2 regions of the Pseudoalteromonas sp. RB2-MNA-CIBAN-0110 genome follow, and region 1 is predicted to be linked to the other one. Evidence: predicted binding sites of a transcription regulator. Region 1 holds the regulator's gene; the other holds the start of a gene.

What was found. The regulator LexA, encoded in region 1, represses DNA repair genes until DNA is damaged. The targets are predictions, from matches to a motif close to TACTGTATNNNNATACAGTA.
Region 2: a site for LexA is predicted at 2,255-2,274, ahead of AAEY68_RS20435 (SulA-like leucine-rich domain-containing protein). Genes of this name have one in related genera too.

The regions. Positions count from the first base shown of each region.
Region 1 covers NZ_JBEOOQ010000043.1:1,753-19,744, forward strand. The annotation lists gene AAEY68_RS17485 (tellurite resistance TerB family protein) at 1-197, shown strand, start outside; gene AAEY68_RS17490 (NADPH-dependent FMN reductase) at 219-785, opposite strand; gene AAEY68_RS17495 (LysR family transcriptional regulator) at 905-1,804, shown strand; gene norR (nitric oxide reductase transcriptional regulator NorR) at 1,837-3,393, opposite strand; gene AAEY68_RS17505 (hypothetical protein) at 3,554-3,823, shown strand; gene AAEY68_RS17510 (NnrS family protein) at 3,823-5,055, shown strand; gene hmpA (NO-inducible flavohemoprotein) at 5,076-6,257, shown strand; gene AAEY68_RS17520 (hypothetical protein) at 6,338-6,709, opposite strand; gene AAEY68_RS17525 (S41 family peptidase) at 6,709-8,307, opposite strand; gene AAEY68_RS17530 (endonuclease) at 8,407-9,060, opposite strand; gene AAEY68_RS17535 (DnaJ C-terminal domain-containing protein) at 9,292-10,260, shown strand; gene AAEY68_RS17540 (chaperone modulator CbpM) at 10,260-10,580, shown strand; gene AAEY68_RS17545 (membrane protein) at 10,656-11,381, opposite strand; gene AAEY68_RS17550 (hypothetical protein) at 11,695-12,075, shown strand; gene AAEY68_RS17555 (PaaI family thioesterase) at 12,076-12,516, opposite strand; gene lexA (transcriptional repressor LexA) at 12,684-13,301, shown strand; gene coxB (cytochrome c oxidase subunit II) at 13,785-14,927, shown strand; gene ctaD (cytochrome c oxidase subunit I) at 14,927-16,519, shown strand; gene AAEY68_RS17575 (cytochrome c oxidase assembly protein) at 16,519-17,049, shown strand; gene AAEY68_RS17580 (cytochrome c oxidase subunit 3) at 17,085-17,960, shown strand; gene AAEY68_RS17585 (DUF2909 family protein) at 17,863-17,992, opposite strand, start outside.
Region 2 covers NZ_JBEOOQ010000071.1:20-5,394, forward strand. The annotation lists gene AAEY68_RS20425 (NCS2 family permease) at 123-1,415, opposite strand; gene AAEY68_RS20430 (tetratricopeptide repeat protein) at 1,534-1,998, shown strand; gene AAEY68_RS20435 (SulA-like leucine-rich domain-containing protein) at 2,297-2,731, shown strand; gene AAEY68_RS20440 (YchJ family protein) at 2,770-3,249, shown strand; gene AAEY68_RS20445 (GGDEF domain-containing response regulator) at 3,324-4,241, opposite strand; gene AAEY68_RS20450 (DUF6172 family protein) at 4,435-4,737, opposite strand; gene AAEY68_RS20455 (VC2046/SO_2500 family protein) at 4,917-5,375, opposite strand, start outside.

The DNA.
Region 1 (17,992 bases):
ACTTTCAGTTTTCAAAACAGATTAATGAGCATTGCAGCGCGGCGCAGCGAATTGAAATAATAGAGTTATTATGGCGCTTAGCGTATGCCGATGGAGAAATAGATCCCCAAGAAGACTACGTAATACGTAAAGTAGCAGGGCTTTTATATGTAACGCATACCGATTTTATCGCCGCAAAACTCGCGGCGACAAAGTAATTAGTTATTTAGGCGTGCAAGTTACCTTAACTTACTTGCAACGCTTACTAACTGATGAGCAAGCGCCGATACTCGCTCTGCAGTAACAGGTTCATTAATTTGCCCATTTTCATCAAACAATGTGTGTACAGCGGGTACTGCAAGTTGATCGGCAAGCACTAACGATCCAATACCACTTAGTATATCACGTACATGATTTAAACCGCGTAACCCACCAAGTCCACCTGGTGATGCTGAAAACAGCGCCACTACTTTATTGCGAAAAGCAGGAACAGCACCTTGTTCCGTGCGCGATGCCCAATCAATCGCATTTTTAAGTGCTGCAGTTATAGATCCGTTGTACTCTGGGCTTGCTAGTAAAATACCGTCAGCTGCACGTAGTTTGTCTTTTAAAAGCTGTACATCGCTTGGTGTACCTTGCGCTTCAATATCTTCGTTAAATAGTGGGATGTTTAATTCGTTTAGTTTTATTACTTCTACTTCAGCACCTGTTTGTAGAGCAAAACGTGCTGCCTCATTAATAATTTTTTGATTAAAGCTTTCTTGTCGAAGACTTCCTGCTAGGGCGATAATTTTTGGTGCTGACATGCTAGTGACCTTTTAGTGTTTAAACTTACAACGCTAATGTAGCAAAATTTTGCTTGTAGAAAACCCCAATAAACGCAACACTTGTGTGCGTAAATGCACATAAGTATAAGGTAAGCAGAATGGCGATAAAATTTGAAGATTGGCAAGACGTTAAAGTAGCGTTTGAAGTAGCACGATTAGGCACGTTAACGGCGGCAGCAGAAGAGCTTAATGTGCACCACAGCACAGTACTTAGGCGAATTAATAATCTTGAAAAAAACTTAAATGCACGCCTTTTTCATCGCCATGCTCGTGGTTACAAGGTTACTGAAATTGGCACCAAGTTATTTGCAACAGCACAAACTATCCATAGCTCCTTAGAGCAGTTACATAACGATATAGCAGCAGCCGATAGCACCCTTAGAGGGAGTTTATTGCTAACGACGGTAAGTGGCTTTATGGATGTACTTGGTGATGTATGTGAGCAATTTCAGGTATTACATCCGCAAGTGCAGTTAGAAGTTATTTTAGAACAAAAAAGGTTAAGGCTCGATCACGGACAAGCACATATTGCAGTTCGTGCAGGCCCAAGACCTGATGAGGGCGATTATATTGCTCAGCATTTAGCGCAGTTATCATCGGGTTTATACGCGAATAAACGTTACATTAATAAGTACGGCATGCCTAAATTATTAAGTGATTTACAACAACATAATTTTGTATCGGGTGTGGCGGGTTTTAATGCCCGCGTGCCTTATTTTGCATGGGCTGATGAACATATTCCTGCATCGCAAATTAAGCTGCGAGTATCTGAAACCGCAGAAGCGACTCGTGCAATAATTAAAGGGCTAGGCATTGGCGGATTACAGCATGACGTAGCGGCGCAATATTCTGATTTAGTACCTATATTACACAGTGAGTTAAGCTGGCCTACCGATGTATGGTTAGTCACGCATCACTTAGTGCATCGCACTGCTAAAGTACAAGCTTTTGCAGGGTTGTTAAAAACACATTTTAGTAAGTTAGCTGCTAATCAATAGTTTTAGCAGCATTTTAGCTGTGTTTTAAATGATTATAGTGTTTTTTTTACTTCTATCCCTAGGCGTTTGGCCAAGCGTACTAAGTTAGCTCTATCTAATTCAAGTACTCTTGCTGCTGCTGACCAGTTGTAGTTATGCTTCTTTAATTGCTCAGTAATTACGTTGTATTGCAACGATTCTACAGCTTGCTTTAAAGGTTGGTTGATTAAGGTGTTGGTTGTAATTTGGCTTGCTACTAGAGAGTTTTGCGGCGCACTCGGGGTTAAATCACAGTGCTCGCTTGTAATGGTTATTATTGGATTTTGCCATTGGCTTTGTTTTGCTTTTAGGGCGCTGCGGCTAATGACATGTTCAAGCTCGCGAACGTTACCTGGCCAGTTGTACTGATTAAGCAGTACTTGTGCTTCAGGGCTTAGTTTTAATTGTTTTATCCCTAATTTACGGGCTGTTTGCTCAATAAAATAACCAGCTAAGAGTGTTATGTCGTGCTCGCGTTTACTAAGTGGTGGCACAGTAATAGGGTAGACACTGAGGCGATGGTATAAATCGGCTCTAAAGCGACCTTGAGCTACTTCTTCTTTTAAATTTCTGTTGGTTGCGGCAACGACGCGTACATCTACGTACTTTGGCGTGTCTTCTCCTACCGTTTGTATTTCGCCACTTTGTAGCACTCGTAATAGTTTACTTTGCATGGCAAGGGGTAGTTCGCCAATTTCATCTAAAAATAACGTGCCGCCATCAGCTAATTGAAATTTACCTTGGCGCGAGTTTTGTGCGCCTGTAAAAGCCCCTTTCGCATGACCAAAAAATTCACTTTCGGCGAGGTTTTCGGGAAGCGATGCACAATTTAAGTGAATAAGCGGTTGATCTTTGCGAGCTGAATTTAAGTGAATATTACGCGCAACAAGTTCTTTCCCTACCCCTGTTTCACCTAATATAAGCACGCTAAAGTTAGATGCTGCAACGAGTTTAATTTCGTTTTTAAGTGTTTGCATTAGCGGACTTTGACCAATAATTTCACCGCCGTCCCGTGTTAACGCTTCACGATTTAGTTCTTGCACTAATGCACTTGAGTGCTGTGCATGCTGTTTGTAATGGGCAAGCTCTAAAGCTGTTTTAAAATGCGCACTACACAGCGTTTGTAAGGTATTGAGTGTATCAGCGCTTATGCTGTTAAATGCATTGGCGTTAAGGCTATCAAACGTAAGTACGCCAAGTAGCGCGTTTTTATCATAAAGAGGTAAGCCTAAACATGCATGTACCGGTATGTCGCCGGTTTTAGCTAATAGCAATCCGTCGTATGGATCGGGTAGTGGGCAGTCGTGCGCAAATTGCAGCGCGAGTGTGCTTTTGCAAATAGCTTCTAGGCGAGGGTGTTCTACTATTTTAAATCGTCTGCCAAGGCTGTCGGACATTAACCCTTTAATTGCCAGTGGTTTTAATTGCTCGCCCTGAAGCACTAATAACGCACTTGCATCACTAGGAATCACCCGCTCAACCGTTGCTAGTAATTGATCAAAGCTATGCTCGTGTAGTGTACTTTGAGCAAGCTCTAGAGCAACTTGTGTAAGGTTGAATTGCTGATTCATGTCAAAATGACCTATTCGAGTTTTTATGAGTTAATTTATAGTAGGTCATAAAGACTCATACTGTAAAGTGGTTTAATTTAACATATTGAATTTAATTAATTAAATTTGTTGGCACAGTATGTGTAATAGCTAAGTAACGTAGTTAGTTACAGAGATCGCCATGAACACACTAATGCTGAATAATTTAAATAATCAAACACAGTTTAGTTCACTATACGAAACAGTATTATTTGCTGCCAATACTGCATTAGCTGTGAGTTTAGTGTGTATTACGGCAAGTATTTTAATTAGCTACCCGTTTGCTGAGTACTTTTCCATGGCGGTGCAAGTATCAGCTCATATTGGGACTATTGTTATTGCTGCTATTTTAAAAGTAAGTTACGTACTGCGCTGTGTTGCACAACATGGTTTAGGGCAGGAGGTACGATAATGCGCCCTATAAACTTAATTGAGCCAATGCCAGCACGCGTTGCTATTCATAAAGTATCTCAATGGCCATTATGGATGCTCGCTTTTAGACCTTTCTTTTTAGGCGGTGGCTTATTGGCATTTTTGTCGGTGGGGTATTGGCTACTTATTTTAACAGGCCATGCAAGTTGGCACTCATCGATACCTGCGACATTATGGCACGCGCACGAAATGCTGTTTGGCTTTGCAGGAGTTGTAGCTGTTGGCTTTTTACTTACCGCTGCACAAACATGGACAGGCGTACCGAGCATAAGTGGGAAAGCCCTTATGTGGCTTACGTTTATATGGCTTGCAGCGCGCTTAGCCTTTTTTGTGATATTGCCTGATATTGCTCATTTTAATTTATATGCTGCACTTACATTACAAGTTATTTGGTGGCTAGGCGCCATAGCAGTACTGGCTAATATGTTATTAAAAGCCAATAGCAAAAGTAACTATCCGTTTTTAGCTATTTTAGCTGTGCTTTGTGGGCTCAATGTATTGTATTTAATACTTGTTTTAAAACAAAACATGCAGCTTGCACTTGGTGTGGTTGATACCGCAGTACTGGTAATTACTTTACTAGTTGGCATTGTTGCGGGTCGCGTTCTACCATTTTTTACCGCTAAAGGTCTAGGTTTAACCGCACAAGTTCGCACTCCTAAAATAGATAAAGCGGTGATGTATTTATCTATTTTGGCTATCACTTTATTTTTCATCAACAAGTTGTTTTTGAACACGATTAATCCTGCGTTAGTTGTTGCAACTGTTGCTGCGCTTCACCTGGTCAGGGCTGGTTTTTGGTGGGATAGCAAGGTATTGAGAGTGCCGTTGTTATGGTCTTTACATTTTTCCTACTTAGCGTTAGGCGTAGGGTTAATGATGGTTGCATTTAGCTTTTATAGCAGTGCAATACAATTTAAAGATGCGCTGCACTTAATCACTATTGGCATAATAGGTATGATGATTTTAGCAATGATGACGCGTGTATCACATGGTCATACAGGGCGTACACTCGCTATTCCTCATTACATGGCTGTTGCTTTTGCGTTTTTGCTTGTGGCCGCTATTACTCGTTCATTACTCCCTTTTATTATTGGGCCTCACCTTGCTTGGCAAATAAGTGCTTTGCTGTGGTTAGTGGCTTTTTCATTATTTTTAATTCACTGCACACCTATATTAACGCGGCGTCGTGTTGATGGGCGTCGTGGTTAGTTCATCCATAGGAAACACATATGTTATCTGATAAAACCATTGAGATTGTAAAAAGCACAGTTCCGTTATTAGCGCAGGCGGGTACGGTTGTTACCGATCATTTTTATAAGCGTTTATTTAGCCATAATCCTGAGCTTAAAAATATTTTTAATATGGCGAATCAAGATACAGGTCGTCAGCAATTTGCACTTTTTAATGCATTGGCTGCGTATGCACAAAATATTGATAATTTAGCCGTATTAAAAGAAGCGCTAACACGTATTAATCATAAGCATACAAGCTTGAATATTTTACCTGAGCATTACCCTATTGTAGGTGCACACTTAATTGGTACGCTTAAAGAGCTTCTTCCTGAGCAATTTACTCCCGATGTTGAATACGCTTGGCGCGAAGCTTACGGCGTACTTGCTGATATTTGTATAACCGAAGAAGCTGCTTTGTATGAGCACAGTAAAAATAAACACGGTGGTTGGGCGGGAACTCGCCAATTTGAAATAACCAACAAACAGGCTGAATCAGAACTAGTAACGAGTTTTACACTTACGCCAGTTGATGGCGAAGCTGTTATTACACATAAACCAGGGCAGTATTTAGGTATTAAAGTTAAGCCAGAGGGCGCTGAATATGAAGAAATTCGCCAGTATTCTATTTCACAAAAAAGTAACGCTAAAAACTACCGTATTAGTGTTAAAAAAGAGCTACAGCCAAAGCCTGGTATGGTGTCTAATCATTTACACTCATTAGAGCAAGGCACTATTGTTGAGCTATACCCGCCGGCAGGAGACTTCTTTTTACGTAATAATACAAGTCCAGCGGTACTCATTTCAGCAGGTGTTGGGCAAACGCCAATGCTGGCTATGCTTGAAACGTTATTAAGTGACAACTCTAATCAAGAGATTATGTATTTACATGCCTGCGAAAATACTCAGCAGCATTCGTTTTCAAAATATTTAAATGAGTTAAATGCAGTTTATAACCGCTTACAAACAATGACGTGGTTTAACCAAGCGACAGAGGGCGCTGACTTTACTGGGTTAATGAACCTAAACGCAGTACAAGCACAGCTACCATTGAGTAATGGTGACTTTTACTTATGTGGTCCTGCCGGTTTTATGGCATTTATAAAAAACCAGTTACTTGAATTAGGTGTTAAAAACGAGCAGATTCATTATGAAGTGTTTGGTCCGCATCAAGACTTGTAATAACGCTTTAAAATAGAAAAAGGCGCGCAGCGATATGCTGCGCGCCTTTTTTATTAATTTATAAACATTAATAAAGTGCCTTATAACTCTTTACAGGTAACACCTTCAAGTACTGTAGTAAGCTCTTTTTTAGGATAGTAAAGCTCGCATTGGTTATTACGTAGTTGCAAAATAAACTTCTCAGATTTTATATTATGCGCGCCCATAATTACTCTGCCATCAGACCCTTTACTCATTGCATGATCAATTAGCAGTTCGCTACGTTTAGTAAATACCGAATCGGCAAGTGTTACTAATGTGCCTCCCTTAGCTTGTTGAATTGCCTGTTGTAGTGTTGTAATAACGCTGGGATTAACGCTCGTTAATATAGCGGGTTTAGCAGGCTCACTATCTACACTTTGGCATCCGCCTAAAGCGAGCAAGGTGGCTAATGGGAGTAATAATTTAGCCATTACCTTTCCTCACCCAGCGTTGGCCAAGTTAAGTCCATATTACGCTGGGTAAATTGTACCGGCATATTTAAAGGAATGAGAGATTCACGAGAGCTTGAAAAATTAGCTGGTTCTGCTTTTGCAGCAGCCGTTCTAACTGGACAACTGCCATTTTCAACATGAAATAATGCGGTGGCTAAAACGGCCTCGTCACTGTCGCCTAACTGATGATCAAAGTCGTCCTCAATTTCACAACCTTGAACATCAGCATCAAATTGTGGAGTAGGGGTTGGTGTAAAACCCGCAGCGTATTCGCCAAATCCTTTGCTATTTACGCCACTAAACTGAATAGTGTAATAGGTTGTTGCGCAGTTATGAGTTGGGGTAAAGCCATAGGGCTTACCGCAGGTTGTGTCGCCAATTAAAATAACTTCTGCGTCTATACCTTTTAAACCATTAATAAAAGCTTCTGATGCCGAACAGGTGCCTGATGTGCTTAATACATAAACCTTTGATAGGTTTAAATCAGGTAGGTTTTCACCTGTGCTAAAAAAAGTAGAGTAATCTATTTCCTCATCAATAAATGGGAAGGGCGAATCAACAGGTTGTTTATCGTTTTGTTGAGTTTGATAATAAAAGCGGTTGTTAACGTTGGCATTACCGGCAACCATATAAGCTAATTGTGCCGACAGTGCTAATAAACCACCACCGTTATATCTAAAGTCGATTACAAGCTCATCAATACCATCGGTTTTAAACTTATTTACCGCATCAATAAGTCCTTCTTGGGCAATGCTTATATGGCTATTAAATTGCATGTAACCCACGCTTGAACCATTTGCGGTTGTAATCGTTTTAACATTTTGAACAGGTGTTTGTTCAATATTACCAGCGGTTACATTAAATGTTTTTTCGGCGCCATCGTTACTGCGTACAACAATAGTATGTGAGTCGCCGTTAGTAGGACTAAATAAACCTTCGTTAAGCGTATCTACACCCGACTCTGTATTGGTATTAATGCTAACACCGTCAACTGAAAGTACAGTATCACCACGTTGAAAGCCTATTTGGCTTGCAGGTGAATCATCTTCAAGATAAGCGACGCGTAAAATACGGTCGGCTGTATCGCCAATAAATGCCCAATTTATACCGTAACCAGAAGTAACGCCCGATTGCGCTTCTTGAAAGTAATCTTCAGTAGGTTCTGAAAAATGAAAGTTATCTTTTTTTGCCCCTGAGTCGGTAAGCTGCTCTGTTTTTAATTGAGCGAAGTAATCGGCTACTGTTGTAAAGCTTTCAGGGTCGTTATCGGCAATCTCATCATACCAAAGGTAGGTTTCGTCGCTCCAAGAGCGAAGCCAGAGCTTTTCATAAAGGGCAGAACCCGCTTGATCTGGGTAGGGGTTGTTGTTATTAAAGGGATCGTTACCCGTACGAGGGGTTTCGCAAAAGTTTTTTAAATCGTTAGAGGGCTCAAATACCGCCGCTGTCCATGTTGGGCTGCTACTAACAGGTGTTGTAACTACAGGAGCAGAGTCGATACCGCCTCCGCAACCCGTTAAAGCAAAGCCCGAAAGTGCTGCAAAAATGGCAAGCGAGGTTTTATTATTTTTAAACATAGTTAAGGACTTTCTGTAAATAAGTTGTTTAAAATATTACAACACTCGCTCGTTTATTCAACATTTATAACTTTGATTTATGTAAATGAGTGTTAAAGCTTAGAGCTTGCTCGCACTACTTGTATCTGCAAATGCTTGCTTTTTCCACGCATTAAATAACTTTTGCTGTTTATCAGAGATTTTTAAACCGTATGTTTTCTGCATGTAAGCGTAAGTGTCGGCTATACGTTTACGTGCATAGACAGGCGGTTCAACTACACGTTGCTTAAAGTTTACTTTTACTTCGCAGCGACCATACTGTGTGGCGTTTTCGCTAAGCATGCCAAAACGATAATTAGAGCGATCGGCATTAATTTCGCCAATAGCTGGCGCTAAGTTATTTATATCAGCTTCCATTTTTCTAAATTTAGCACTTACTTTACGGCAGTTTTTACGTCCGCCATCTTGCCAACATTGTAGCTGATGACCAAATTCCCACGCCGGAACAATATGTTCCCACTCAATGCGTAGTGCTCGCACATTTACTTTGCCTGAGCGGGTAAGTGTATTTCGAGGAATGTAACCACAGTTAGAAGGATCAGGAATGAGTTTTTTGCCTTCTTTTTTAATATCACAACCGCAGTAAATACTTTTGGCGTTGTCAGGGAGGGTTTTAATTAAATGTCTTTTAGCCGTTGAAAAACGGGTAAATTGTTCGGCAGATACCGAAAAACACACACAACAAGCCAGTAAGGCCAGAATAAATCGAGTCATATCCATCACAAATGTGAACTACAGGAACAGGCAGTTTAAAGCCTTGAAGATAAAAGATAAAGTTAACTTAAGGCCTGCACTTATATTACTAAAAAGTGTCCGATTAATTTTTTATTCAAAGTTATTTTCACTATTCATTTATTTCTTACTATTTATCGTATTTTAACCACACAAGATTATACGTTAAGGAGTATGCTTAAAGCTTACTCAATATGGGGATTTGGATTGCAAATGAAATTTGTTGATTATTATGCAGTGCTTGGAATATCGCCTGATGCAGACGATAAAGCGGTTAAAGTAGCTTATAAAAAGTTAGCCAGAAAATATCACCCAGATGTAAGCAAAGAGCCTCAAGCAGAAGATAAGTTTAAAGAAGTAGCAGAAGCTTACGAAGTCATTCATAACAAAGAAGAACGCACTAAATACGACGAGTTACGTCGTCATCAACAAAATCGTGCTCGTCAACAGCAAGGTAATTATGGTGGTAACAATGCTTCATCGCAAAGTAATTATCAGCAAAGCGATCCTCAAACCGATCAAGAGTTTTCTGATTTTGTTAATTCAATGTTTGGCGGCGCCGGTGGATTCAATCGTTCCGGGCAGGGCAGAAGTAACGCCGCTCGCGCGCAAAAAGGACAAGATGTGGAAATAGAGTTCCCGATTTTTCTTGAAGAGACTTTAGTTGATACCGTTAAGCCTGTTGAGTTTATGTTACCGCAGCGAGATAGTAGTGGTCGTGTCTCTGAAATTAAAAAATCACTTAAAGTGAAAATTCCCGCAGGTTCAGTAAATGGCGAACGAATTCGACTAAAAGGGCAAGGCGGATTAGGGTCAGCGAACGGGCAAAATGGCGATTTGTACTTACAAATTAGTTTAGTGCCCCACCCATTATTTGATGTTGAAGGTCATAACCTAAATATAGTCGTCCCTCTTGCACCATGGGAAGCGGCTCTTGGTACAAAAATAAATTTACCTACGTTGGCAGGCAAAATCCAATTAACTATTCCATCTAATAGTCAGTCTGGTCAACGCTTGCGTATTAAAGGTAAGGGATTAATGAGTAAAAAAGCCAAAGGTGATTTATTTGCTGTGCTTAAAATTGTTAATCCAACATCTGTTGATGATACCAGTAAAAAACTTTGGGAAGAATTAGCCGAAAAAGCTCACTTTGATCCCCGTAATAACTGGAGCAAGCCATAATGCAAATTATCGTGACACAAAAAGATGATTTACTTACTAGCAAAGAGCTATGTTTGAGTAGTGATATTAGCGAAGCAATTTTATATGAGCTAGTTGAGCACAATATTGCGGTTCCAATTGAGGGGAAGCATGTTACGCAGTGGCAATTTACGGTATCTGCAGTGACCTTAGTTAAAAAAGCGGCCCGTATTCAACATGACTTTTCGTTAGATTGGTCGGCAATAGCTTTAGTTTTACAATTGCTGGATGAGCGTGATGAGTTGATTTTCGAAAACGAAATGTTAAAGCGACATTTGAGTCGATTTAAACACTTGGAATAAAATCTGCCCTTGGGTACTTCCTAGGGCTTATTTACTCTTTGGTGAGAGTGCGCTAGTTCTTAAAAACCAATATGACTACTTTGATTTATTCTTACTTTTAATTCGGATAAATCGTTTTAGTCGTATGTTTTGCATAAGTAGTAATATTCCACTTAGGCAAAAAAGTACGCTGGTTGCTGCAAAACTAATAAGCAGCGGATTATTAAAATCCTCTCGCTCATCGTAATCCATAATATGTAACATCCAAAAAAAGTCGAAAATTCGCCATAGTGTGCTGCGAACGGTGATAACTTTGCCGTTATTTTCTGACAAATACAGTGTTGTGTTAAATGTGTCGTCAAATTGTACCTGCCAAACATTGGTTTTATATCCAACTTCTCGCATACCTTGCTTTAGCAGTACAGCGCTTGTCACTTGAGCATCAATAAGTAAGTGTGCTTTAGCATTTGCGGTAATTTGTATTTTAGTTGGCGGCTCAAAAGGCCGGCCTGTTATACCGTTAAAGCTTTGCTGTTCATCTTTATTTATTACTGTAATTATAGGTGTGGTTAAAAAGTTCTCAAAAATTATTTGTGTTGGATTAACCACCTGAGATGCAATATCGTTAAGGGAGGCAACATAATCAGCCTGCGTAAATGGGTTATTAAGAGTACGTGTTGCAAGATGCTCCCCATGAACTTTATCAAGAGGAATAGCGCTCATGACTAAACCGCCTAATAGCCAAGCTAAAATTTGTAATGTGAGCAAATAACCGAGCCATTTATGTAACTTGCGAGCATACTTAAATATTTTTTTATTCATGTTTTAGTCTTATTATTTTTAGAGGCTAGTTTATTACATTAATGGGATTAGTTACTGCGACATTTTGTCGCAGTTTAAACTATAGCTTACTGTAATCATTTAAAAATAAAAAAGATTACACTTAAATTGCTAACATGACTTATTTGTTTAATTGAGCTGAGTGTTTGATATCCAGCTAGCTTTAAACGCTAAAAAATACTTAAAAGCTGCGAAATATCTATATAAAGTGGTTAATAGAGCATAGTTGATTTGGTATAACGGTAAAACTGCGTTAAAGTTTGCAATGAAATTATTAGAGGATAAATACGAAACGATGTCGGAAATTCAATTTTTAAATGTAGATCTTGAGCTTGAATCAAAGCAAGATATTAGTTTGCTAGTGGCAGACTTGAAAAAAGTCGCGACGATTTTACATTATGACAAAGACGAATACCGTCAATTAGCGCGTATTGAAGCAACAGGTGTAGTAAACACGCCTGACAAAGCAATAAACCATATATGTGAGCTTATTGAATCGTGTTCGCGTAACGCGCTAAAGCAATGGTTAAGCTGTTCACGTAGAACGTTTGATATTGGTTTTGAATCAGGCACTTCCCCTAAGTGCTTTAATCAAGCCTTAGATGCAGATACATTACTACGTATATCTGCGATTGGTGCGGGTATGGAAATTACAATTTACCCAATCGAAAAGTAACTACCTTCGCTCTACGACTGCTGCGGTCATTTTTGATACGCAGCACAGCTCATTGCGGCTATTTGTAATTTTTATTTCCCACACTGAACTACGTTTGCCAATATGAAACGCTCTTGCCGTTGCTGTTAAAGTGCCGTTGCGAGATGCTTTTAAATGACTTGCGCTAATTTCCTGCCCCACGCAGTAAAATTTTGTAAAATCGACAACAAAGTTAGCTGCATAGCTGGCAACTGTTTCGGCAAGTACAACGTTAGCACCGCCGTGAACCATTCCCATTGGGTTATGATGCTCAGGAATTGCCGGCATAGTGGCTACTAAGTAATCATCACCAATTTCAGTGACTTCTATTCCCATGGTTTTCATTAATGTTCCTTGGCCATCAATGCCTTGTTCTAACTGCTTGCACAGCTCTAAAGTGATGGGCTGGTACCAAATACTCATAATGACTCCTTTGCTTTTTTAATCATTTATAAACCTAGCTTTAGTTATATCCCTAAAATGTACACAAGTGAAATTACTTTGGCTATTTTAAGGCTTAATTTAAATTTGCGATTTTTATTTAACTGTATATACTCACAGTTAAATATACTGTATGGAAAACCAGTTGTATGCGACCATTAACGAACCGCCAAGCTCAAATACTCGAACTAATTAAAGTTTTTATTAAAGACACTGGTATGCCTCCTACACGTGCTGAAATAGCGCAAACATTAGGTTTTAAAAGTGCCAATGCTGCTGAAGAACATTTAAAAGCACTTGCTAAAAAAGGCGCAATTAAAATGAAACCAGGTGCAAGCCGTGGTATTCAGTTAATTGAAGAAGAAGAGCCAGAACAATTAGGTTTACCGCTTATAGGGCGTGTTGCTGCTGGTTCACCTATTTTGGCGCAAGAGCACGTTGAAAGTCACTGCAAAATCGATCCATTAATGTTTAAACCGGCTGCAGATTTTTTACTACGCGTTAACGGTATGAGCATGAAAGATATTGGTATTATGGATGGTGATTTACTTGCTGTACATCGTACTCAAACCGCTGAAAACGGGCAAGTTGTTGTTGCCCGCCTAGACGAAGACGTAACTGTAAAACGTCTTGAGAAAGCGGGTCGTAAAGTATTACTTCATGCTGAAAACGACGATTTTGAATCTATTGAAGTAGATCTTGAAAATGAGTCTTTTAATATTGAAGGCTTAGCCGTTGGCGTTATAAGAAACGCTGATTGGATGTGACTTTAAAAATAGCTTTTAAACAAGCAGTTTTATAAATGCGTACTAATTAGTACGCATTTTTTGTTTTAAATTCGCACTAAAAATAGGGCATAAATAGCTCACTGACAATTTAAGCTGTAAACTTTTTTGCACTTATATTTTCCCCCTTCGAATGCGTTAAACCCCTTTGTTTTGCTCATCTTTTGAACTTACTGTTACCTAGTTGGTTACTGATTTTTTATTAATTACTCAATATCACCTGATTGTTTTTTATACTAAAACTTGCTTGTTGTTCATTTTTTAGCTAATTATTAATGTGCTGAGCTAATAATAACTCACAGCTTTTTAGTTTTGAGAACACACAATATACACAAACCCGTTGTTGGCGCAGCAAAACCAATCAATATTAAATGAGATTGACTAAAAAAATAAAAATAACGAATTGGCGTTTAAGCCGTATGCCTCTTCGCTTTGCATTCGCAATAGCATCAAAGGAGCCGTCACATGGGTAAACTGACCTCTACCTTGTGGCTTATATTATGTGTTTTTTCGCACCCAGTTTTGGCTAACAGCCAATACAATATGCGCAAAGGCGTAACCGATATAAGCAATAATGTATATCAGCTGCACATGACCATATTTATAATATGTTGTGTGATTGGGGTGATAGTGTTCGCAATTATGTTTTGGGCACTTATTCATCACCGTAAATCTAAAGGGGCTGTACCTGCCCAATTTCACGAAAGCACTAAAGTAGAAATACTTTGGACTGCAATCCCGTTTGTTATTTTAATTGCTATGGCAGTACCAGCCACTAAAACCCTAATTGCAATGGAAGATGCCAGCAAAGCTGATCTCACTATTAAAATTACAGGCTCGCAATGGAAATGGCATTATGAATATATGGGTGAAGATGTAGAGTTCTACTCTATTTTATCTACCCCGCAAGATGAAATAGCGAATCTTGCAGATAAAAATCCTAACTACTTACTTGAGGTTGATAAACCTCTCGTACTGCCAATAAATCAAAAAGTACGATTTTTAATGACTTCTGACGATGTTATTCACTCTTGGTGGGTACCTGATTTTGCAGTTAAAAAAGATGCGAATCCCGGCTTTATAAACGAAACATGGACGAACATAAACGAAGAAGGTACTTACCGAGGCCAATGTGCTGAGTTGTGTGGTAAAGATCATGGCTTTATGCCCGTTGTGGTGGTCGCTAAATCTGAGGCTGATTTTAAAACGTGGCTTGCAGATGCAAAGCAAGCTAAACAAAAAGCAGCATTAGCAGATGCCGCATTACTTGATAAAACCCTCCCAAAAGAAGAATTAATGACTTTAGGCGAACAAGTATATATGGCCAATTGTGCTGCATGTCATCAGCCTACTGGCATGGGGTTACCGGGTGTATTTCCTGCACTTAAAGGCAGCCCTATAGTGCTTGGCGATATAAAAGATCACATTGATGTAGTTATCCATGGGCGACCCGGTACGGCAATGCAAGCATTTGCCAAACAGTTATCTATAAAGCAATTAGCAGCGGTTATTACTTATAAACGTAATGCGTGGGGTAATGATACGGGTGATGTTATTCAACCGAGTCAAATACAGGCAGCACTTGATGCCAAAGTGGAGGCGAACTAATGAGTAGCATAGTAGAACAATCTAACGCCAATGAAGCTCATCATGCTCATCACCCAGCTAAAGGTTTTAAACGCTGGCTTTACACAACTAATCATAAAGATATAGGTAGTTTATATTTAATTTTTTCGCTGACCATGTTCTTAATTGGTGGTGGAATGGCCATGGTGATCAGAGCTGAATTATTTCAACCAGGTTTACAGTTGGTCGATCCTCACTTTTTTAATCAAATGACCACAGTGCATGGTTTAATTATGGTGTTTGGTGCGGTTATGCCGGCCTTTACAGGCCTTGCTAACTGGATGATACCACTCATGATTGGCGCGCCAGATATGGCATTGCCAAGAATGAATAACTGGAGCTTTTGGATTTTACCGTTTGCGTTTTTAATCCTATTGGCATCGTTATTTATGCCTGGTGGGGGTCCTGCATTTGGTTGGACTTTTTATGCACCACTGTCTACAACATACAGTAATGATAATACTGCATTGTTTGTATTTGCCGTACATATTATGGGGATTAGTTCAATAATGGGCGCAATCAATGTGATTGTAACCATAGTGAACTTACGTGCCCCAGGCATGACATGGATGAAGTTGCCCTTATTTGTATGGACGTGGTTAATTACTGCCTTTTTATTAATAGCGGTAATGCCAGTGCTTGCAGGAGCTGTCACTATGGTACTTACCGATAAGTATTTTGCGACCAGCTTTTTTGATGCCGCAGGCGGTGGCGACCCGGTGATGTTCCAACACATTTTTTGGTTTTTTGGTCATCCCGAAGTATACATAATGATTCTTCCTGCCTTTGGCATTATATCTACAATAATACCTACCTTTTCTCGTAAAAAACTTTTTGGCTATGCCTCAATGGTATACGCCACATCCTCCATAGCACTATTGAGCTTTATTGTATGGGCTCATCATATGTTTACCACTGGGATGCCGGTCGCTGGCGAGTTGTTTTTTATGTACGCGACCATGCTTATATCGGTACCTACAGGAGTAAAAGTATTTAATTGGGTTGCCACAATGTGGAAAGGCTCAATAACTTTTGAAGTGCCAATGCTTTTTAGTATTGCGTTTATTGTGCTGTTTACCTTAGGTGGCTTTTCGGGTTTGATGCTGGCAATTACACCTGCTGACTTTCAGTACCACGATACTTATTTTGTAGTGGCGCATTTTCATTATGTATTAGTAACAGGGGCTGTGTTTTCGATAATGGCAGGTGCTTATTATTGGCTACCCAAATGGACAGGCAACATGTTTAATATCACGCTAGCTAAATGGCATTTTTGGCTATCGCTGGTGAGTGTGAACGTACTGTTTTTTCCTATGCATTTTGTAGGGCTTGCCGGTATGCCGCGTCGAATTCCCGATTATGCACTTCAATTTGCCGACTTTAACGCAATCATAAGTATTGGTGGATTTGCCTTTGGTTTATCGCAATTGTTGTTTGTAGCTGTGGTAATTAAATGCGCGCGTGGCGGTGATAAAGTGCCTGCAAAAGTATGGGAAGGGGCAGAAGGGCTTGAGTGGGAAGTTGACTCTCCAGCGCCATATCATACTTTTTCTACGCCGCCGGTAATTAAGTAATGACACACGCACCGCTACTCAAACGTTTGGTACTTATTTGCATAGGCATGTTTGCCTTTGCCTTTGCTTTAGTACCTTTGTATGACGTGTTTTGTGATGTAACAGGGCTTAATGGAAAACCTTCGCTTGAGCAAGCAGAGCAAAGTACACAAATAGTACAAAACCGAGAAGTCGGCGTTAGCTTTACTACTCACGCACAAAGTGGTGCACCGTTTGAAGTTAAATCAAAAGAATACAGTGTAGTGGTAAAACCCGGTGCAATGCGTGAAGTAATGTTTAGTGCTAAAAATAACAGCAACCTAGATAAAGTAATGCAGGCTGTACCATCAGTCTCGCCAGGTAAAGCGGCAAAGTATTTACACAAAATAGCCTGTTTTTGCTTTGATCAGCAACCTCTAAAAGCAGGGGAAGAACTTGAATTTAAATTACTTTTTTATGTTGATACCGCACTGCCGAGCGATATTGAAGAATTAACTTTATCTTATACCGTATTTGATATTAGTGAACAGCTGGTGGCAAGTAACAACTAGCTTTTTAAACTAGTGTGAAACTAGGAGTAAATAAAATGAATCAAGAATATGAGCATTATTACGTACCTGAGCAAAGCCCATGGCCTATTGTAGGTGCTGTTGCATTGTTTTTTATTGCAGTAGGGGCAGGCTTGACTGTTATGAGTGTAGGTAAAGAAGGTGGTAGCGGGGTTTATCTGCTTTATGCCGGTATTGCTGTACTTGTGTATATGTTGTTTAGCTGGTTTAAAAATGTAATTAATGAATCGGACCAAGGTTTGTACTCAGCACAAATGGATCGCTCTTTTAGACAAGGTATGAGCTGGTTTATTTTTTCTGAAGTTATGTTTTTTATGGCCTTTTTTGGTGCGCTTTTTTATGCACGCGTATTGTCGGTACCTTGGCTTGGAGGCGCAGGCAATAATGCAATGACTAACGAGGTTTTATGGCCAACTTTCGAAGCTGTTTGGCCGCTAGTTTCAACACCTGCTGGTGAAACTACTCAAGCTATGGGCTGGCAAGGCTTACCGCTTATAAATACCTTAATACTGCTTACTTCCTCAGTTACTTTACATTTTGCCCACGTAGCGATGGAAAACAATAAACGCACTCCACTTAAAGTTTTTTTAGGCGCTACTATTTTATTGGGCGTTTGCTTTTTAGGGCTGCAAGTTGAGGAGTACATGCATGCATATAATGACCTTAACCTAACGCTAGATGCGGGCATTTACGGTAATACGTTCTTTTTATTGACTGGTTTTCATGGCATGCATGTAACGTTAGGAACCGTACTTTTATTTGTAATATTTTTACGGATATTAAAAGGGCACTTTACTAAAGATAAGCATTTTGCTTTTCAAGCAGCTGCTTGGTATTGGCACTTTGTTGATGTGGTGTGGCTGTGTTTGTTTGTATTTGTATATGTGCTGTAGCGTTTATTGGCGAATTATTTGCTTTAATAAAA
Region 2 (5,375 bases), on a different contig from region 1:
TTATTTGACTTGGTCATAATAAATCCTAAATGTGTAAACACATTTCAGGACGAGACAAAGCATTAAAAAAAGCCTGCACAAATTTAAATTTGTGCAGGCTTTTTTGTATTTTTTGTTAGCTATTAAGACAAAAATGCAAACTTGAAAACAAACAAGGCTGTTAATATCCAAACACTAATACTGACTTGATCTTGCTTACCGCACAAGACTTTAACCGCTGTATAAGATATAAAACCAAGTGCAATACCGTGCGCAATCGAAAACGTTAATGGTGTCATTAGTAATACCACAGTAACAGGAATTGCATCGGTCATATCATCCCAGTTTACAAACTTTAAATTTTGCAGCATCAGAACAGCTACATATAAAATAGCGCCTGCCGTAGCATAAGCCGGTACCATTTGTGCAAGCGGTGCAAAAAACATCATTAGTAAAAAGCAAATGCCTACAACTACAGCTGTTAAGCCAGTACGTCCGCCAACAGATACACCAGCAACCGATTCTATATACGATGTAGTCGTAGACGTACCTAGCATCGCACCTGCAATTGTTGCTGAGCTGTCAGCACTTAATGCGCGCCCTAAACGAGGCATGTTACCTTTTTCATCAGCTAAACCTGCTTTTTGAGTTACCGCAACTAATGTACCCGAAGTATCAAAAAGATCGACAAACAAGAAAGCAAAAATAACACTCATCATTGATATATCAAAAGCGGCTGCAAAATCTAGCTGCATAAAAGTAGGCATTATTGATGGTGGCATAGCCATAACACCGTGATATTCAACAAGCCCCAAACTTAAAGCAATGCCAGTCACTAATAAAATACTAATAAGCACGCCACTTTTAAAATCGCGGTATAAAAGCGCTGCAATTACAAAAAAGCTTAATATAGCCAATAACGGTCCTGGAGAAGTAATGTCGCCCAACTGCACTAATGTTGCCGGGCTTGAGACAATAATGCCTGCATTTTTAAGGGCAATTAATGCTAAAAAAGCACCTATACCCGTTGCGATTGCTCGCTTGAGCACCAGAGGTATGGCATTAATAATCCACTCTCTGACTTTAAATAAGCTTAAAAACAAAAATATACAACCCGACATAAATACAGCCCCTAACGCGGCTTGCCAGGTATAACCCATTCCTAATACGACACCATACGTAAAAAAGGCATTTAGCCCCATACCAGGCGCTAATGCTAATGGATAATTAGCCCATAAACCCATTATAAAACAGCCTATCGCAGCTGCTATACATGTCGCTACAAATGCAGCCCCTTGATCCATCCCAGCCTCTGCAAGCATAGCCGGATTTACAAATACAATGTATACCATAGTTATAAAGGTAGTTAGGCCAGCAACGCATTCGCGTTTAACTGTTGAATTATTTTCGCTCAGTTTAAATAAGGCTTCGAACATAATAAACTTGTGATAGTAAAAAGTGGCGAGATTTTAACATAAAAATTATCTTTTACAGGACATTTTACCTTGCTATATACTAAACTGTTAAAGTAGTTAAAATAATAAATGAACCAATATGCTTAAAACAACACCTTGTGAGCAAGACTTAGAGCAACAGCTAGATAATATTTTAGGTTTTGTTACTCAACCCGAAAACACCTCTGTGCCCGTTGATAATAAAAAAGATGAGCAAAGTACGTTAAATAAAGCCCTATATTATTTAAAAAATAATCAAGCTCCATTGGCTGCAAAATGGATGCGACTTGCTGCAATGGCGGGAAACCATAGAGCACAGTTTTATTTAGGTTTATTTTTTGTGAAAGGTGAAGGCGTGCCACAAAGTGTATTTCATGCTGTAGCTTGGTTAAGCTTAGCAAGTAGCCAAGGGTACGCCCCTGCCACTGCAGCGGTTACAGATATACGCAAACATATCGAAACAAAGCGATTTAAAGATGCTCAATGTTATGCGGCAAGTTTGTACGAACAAATCCACCAACTCCAGTTTTCTCATATGATCCCTCGCACGAGTGAAAACACATAAGCTAACTATGGCAGAAGTACTGTATGCAGTGTAAAAAAATACTGTATATGGTTACAAAGATAATCCTATACAGTATAAAACCCCAAAATGAAGACACTGCTCAAAAATTTATTTTTAGAATACCTTCTCAAAAACGACCCTATAACAACCTGATTAATAAAGAATTATAAATTAAAAAAATAAAAACAATGATCAAAAGCTGAATAACTGTACAAATAAATAGCATAAAAGGCTTGCACGAAAGCACTGTATAAACTACTGTATATGAATACTGTATAAAAACCCAGTGAGTGAAATTATGTTACAGCCTATTACCGTAAGAACAGTTAAAAGTTACCAACAAGATGAGCAAAGCGATTGCGTGAATTTGATTCAAATTGAAGATGAAATTTCAGCGACCTTTGAGCTTTTAAAAGTATTACACCAATACAATAGCTCTAATGCATGGACGTTACTAATTGCTCCAGATCATGTACCTAGCAAAGCTTTACTTGACTCATGCTCTATTGATACAAGTAAATTACTTGTTATTAGACAAAAGCACCTAGTAAATTTAGAGTATGTATTAAATTCTGCATTACATAACGGAAACTTTGCAGCGGTAATTACCTGGACCGATATAGTTAATAACCAACTACTTACGAATCTATCGTTCGATTTAAGTAAAACGAATACAAAACTATACTGTTTTACTAAAAAGTCTCAAACAACAGAGATATCACTCGCCCAATAAGCTTGTTAAACTAATGTTTTAGACTTTGTATTATTATTATGACTTCACTCAATACCACATTATGTTTTTGCAGCAGTGGGCACAATTATGCCGATTGCTGCGAGCCGCTTCACTTATCTGTTAAGCAAGCTGATTCTCCTGAACAACTTATGCGCTCACGATTCAGTGCTTATGTTATTAAAAATGCAGAATATGTTTATCAAACCTACGCAAAAGAAAAACAAGCTGAAAATCCGGTTAAAGAAATCAATGATTTTGCTAACAGCTGTCGATTTATAAATCTTGATGTAATTGGGTCAAGCCATGATGGAGATACCGGCACTGTAGAATTTAAAGCCCAATATTTTTATCAAAACTTATTTTGTGAGCTTCACGAAAAATCGCAGTTTATTAAAGAAAACACTCAATGGCGTTATTTAGATGGCACTATATATCCTGTTGAAGATATTAAAGTGGGCAGAAATGATGACTGCCCATGTGGTAGCAATAAAAAGTACAAAAAATGTCATAGCGTGTAATAAATAATCTTATTTAATATTTATCACCTACAAGGTGTTTTTAAGTGGCAAAGTGATTTATTAGCTAGCTAAACTTAAAAACACACTTGGTTACGACCTTGCATTTTGGACTCATACATTTTTTCATCTGCGATCTGCAAGGTGTTTTTGTTATTTACGTACGGTTGTAGGGTTGCACCGCCAATACTAATAGTCACAAAGTCATATTCTGAATATCTGTGTAATATTCCTAAATCGACCACATTTTGTTTAATTTTATCAGCAACACAAATCGCACCTTTAGTGCTTGTATGCGGTAGAACAACTACAAACTCTTCGCCGCCGTAACGCGCAACAAAATCGGTTGGCCTTTGCAAACTATTAGTAATAGTTTGTGCAACAAGGTTTAAAACCGTATCGCCTTGCACATGACCATAAAGATCGTTGTATTGCTTAAAGTAGTCTATATCGATGAGTAATAGTGCATAGTCGACTTTTTCTCGTAAGGCGCTTCGTTCCATTTTAGAAAAATGCGCATCAAAATAACGACGATTGAATACCTTTGTTAAATCATCTAGAAATACTTTTTGATTGAGTAAGTCATGTTGCAGTTTCATCGTAATATGGGCGCGCACTCTTCTATATAAAGTTTCCGAGTTAGTTGGTTTCTTTATAAAATCTACAGCCCCTGCTTCCCAGCACTCTTCTTCTTGATTTTCAGATGAGGTTACAAAAATAACGGGGATATCTTGTGTTTCAGATATATTTTTTAATTTTAGACATGTTTCAATACCACTCATTCCTTCCATATTAATATCGAGTAGTATTATATCTGGCGGATTATGTTTACAAATTTCAATCGCATCCTCACCACAGCTCGTTGTTGTTACACTAAAATGCTCTGATAATATTTTTTTTAATACAATTAAGCTTAATAGCTGATCGTCAACGACAAGTACCTTAGAGCTCTTTAAGCTTAATTTCAATTGGTGGTCAGAGTAATTTATCGGCATGGTACAACTGTTTTGTTTTTTTAATTAAACACACCCTATATCACTACATTTTGTTATGCAAATGTTAATAAAGTAAAATTCTACTTATTGGTTACTAATAAAAATGATTTATGGTGAATCTTTAATGCATAAAAACAAAAAATGAGCCACTTGGGCTCATTTTAAAACTTCGAACACTTAATTAAATTAGGTGTTATTCGTCATCATCTAAATCTAACTGTTGACGTTGAGCAGGTCGAGCTAAAATCTCTACATAGAAAGAGGTCAAACCTTGCTTTTCAATTTCGCCAATTTGGTTACTTAATTCAGCAACGTGCACAACTTGCGCATCTTCAGCTGTGTTACCAAACTTACAGTCAAATGCCCAATAGTCAGCATCTTCAGGTAGCGTTTTATTACGCTCTCTTTTCAAATATTTTTTCACTTCGTGCTTTGCAGCATCAACCATACGAGGGTATTTGATTTTCTCGTGATTTAGCGTGAATGTTTTCTTCATTACGTTCCTAATTACCTTGGTTTAATGATAATGGCATTTCATGTCATACCATTTGACGCCATTATAGCAATTGCATTTAATTTTTGGATGCTTTTTTTTCATTAAATCAATTATTAGCAAATATATAAAGCAGACCCGTTGTAAAGCATATATTAACTGGTGATTATTACAATCATATATCACACCGCAATGAGCTGAAGTGGTTGATGTATTGCATCATTATTAAGGCTGTCGTAAAAAGCAGCTGCATCTATAGGAGGATTGGCTAGTTGGGTTTGTTCGCTTTTAATTCTTCTTCTGACGGCAAGCTCACAGTTATCTATTATATTAAGTGGAATATGCTTGTCATCATTTCTAATCGCAAGTGGTTCAGGGCTTAAGCATTGTCTTAACTTAATACTTGTCATACCGCAGCGCGCTCCTTCTTGAGATATTAATGATGCATTAAATTGTCCAACCAACATATTATATTCATCAGGGGCTAAAAGTTGCTTTGGACCTGCGCCAAATTGCTTTCTTAACGCCTCTTCTTCTATAACTAAATTATCTATTTCAGTTTTTGGTAAATGAAATTGACTAAAGTCGAGTGCGTCATGTGACAGCATCGCTAATAATAGTGCAAATTCGCCACGGCGATT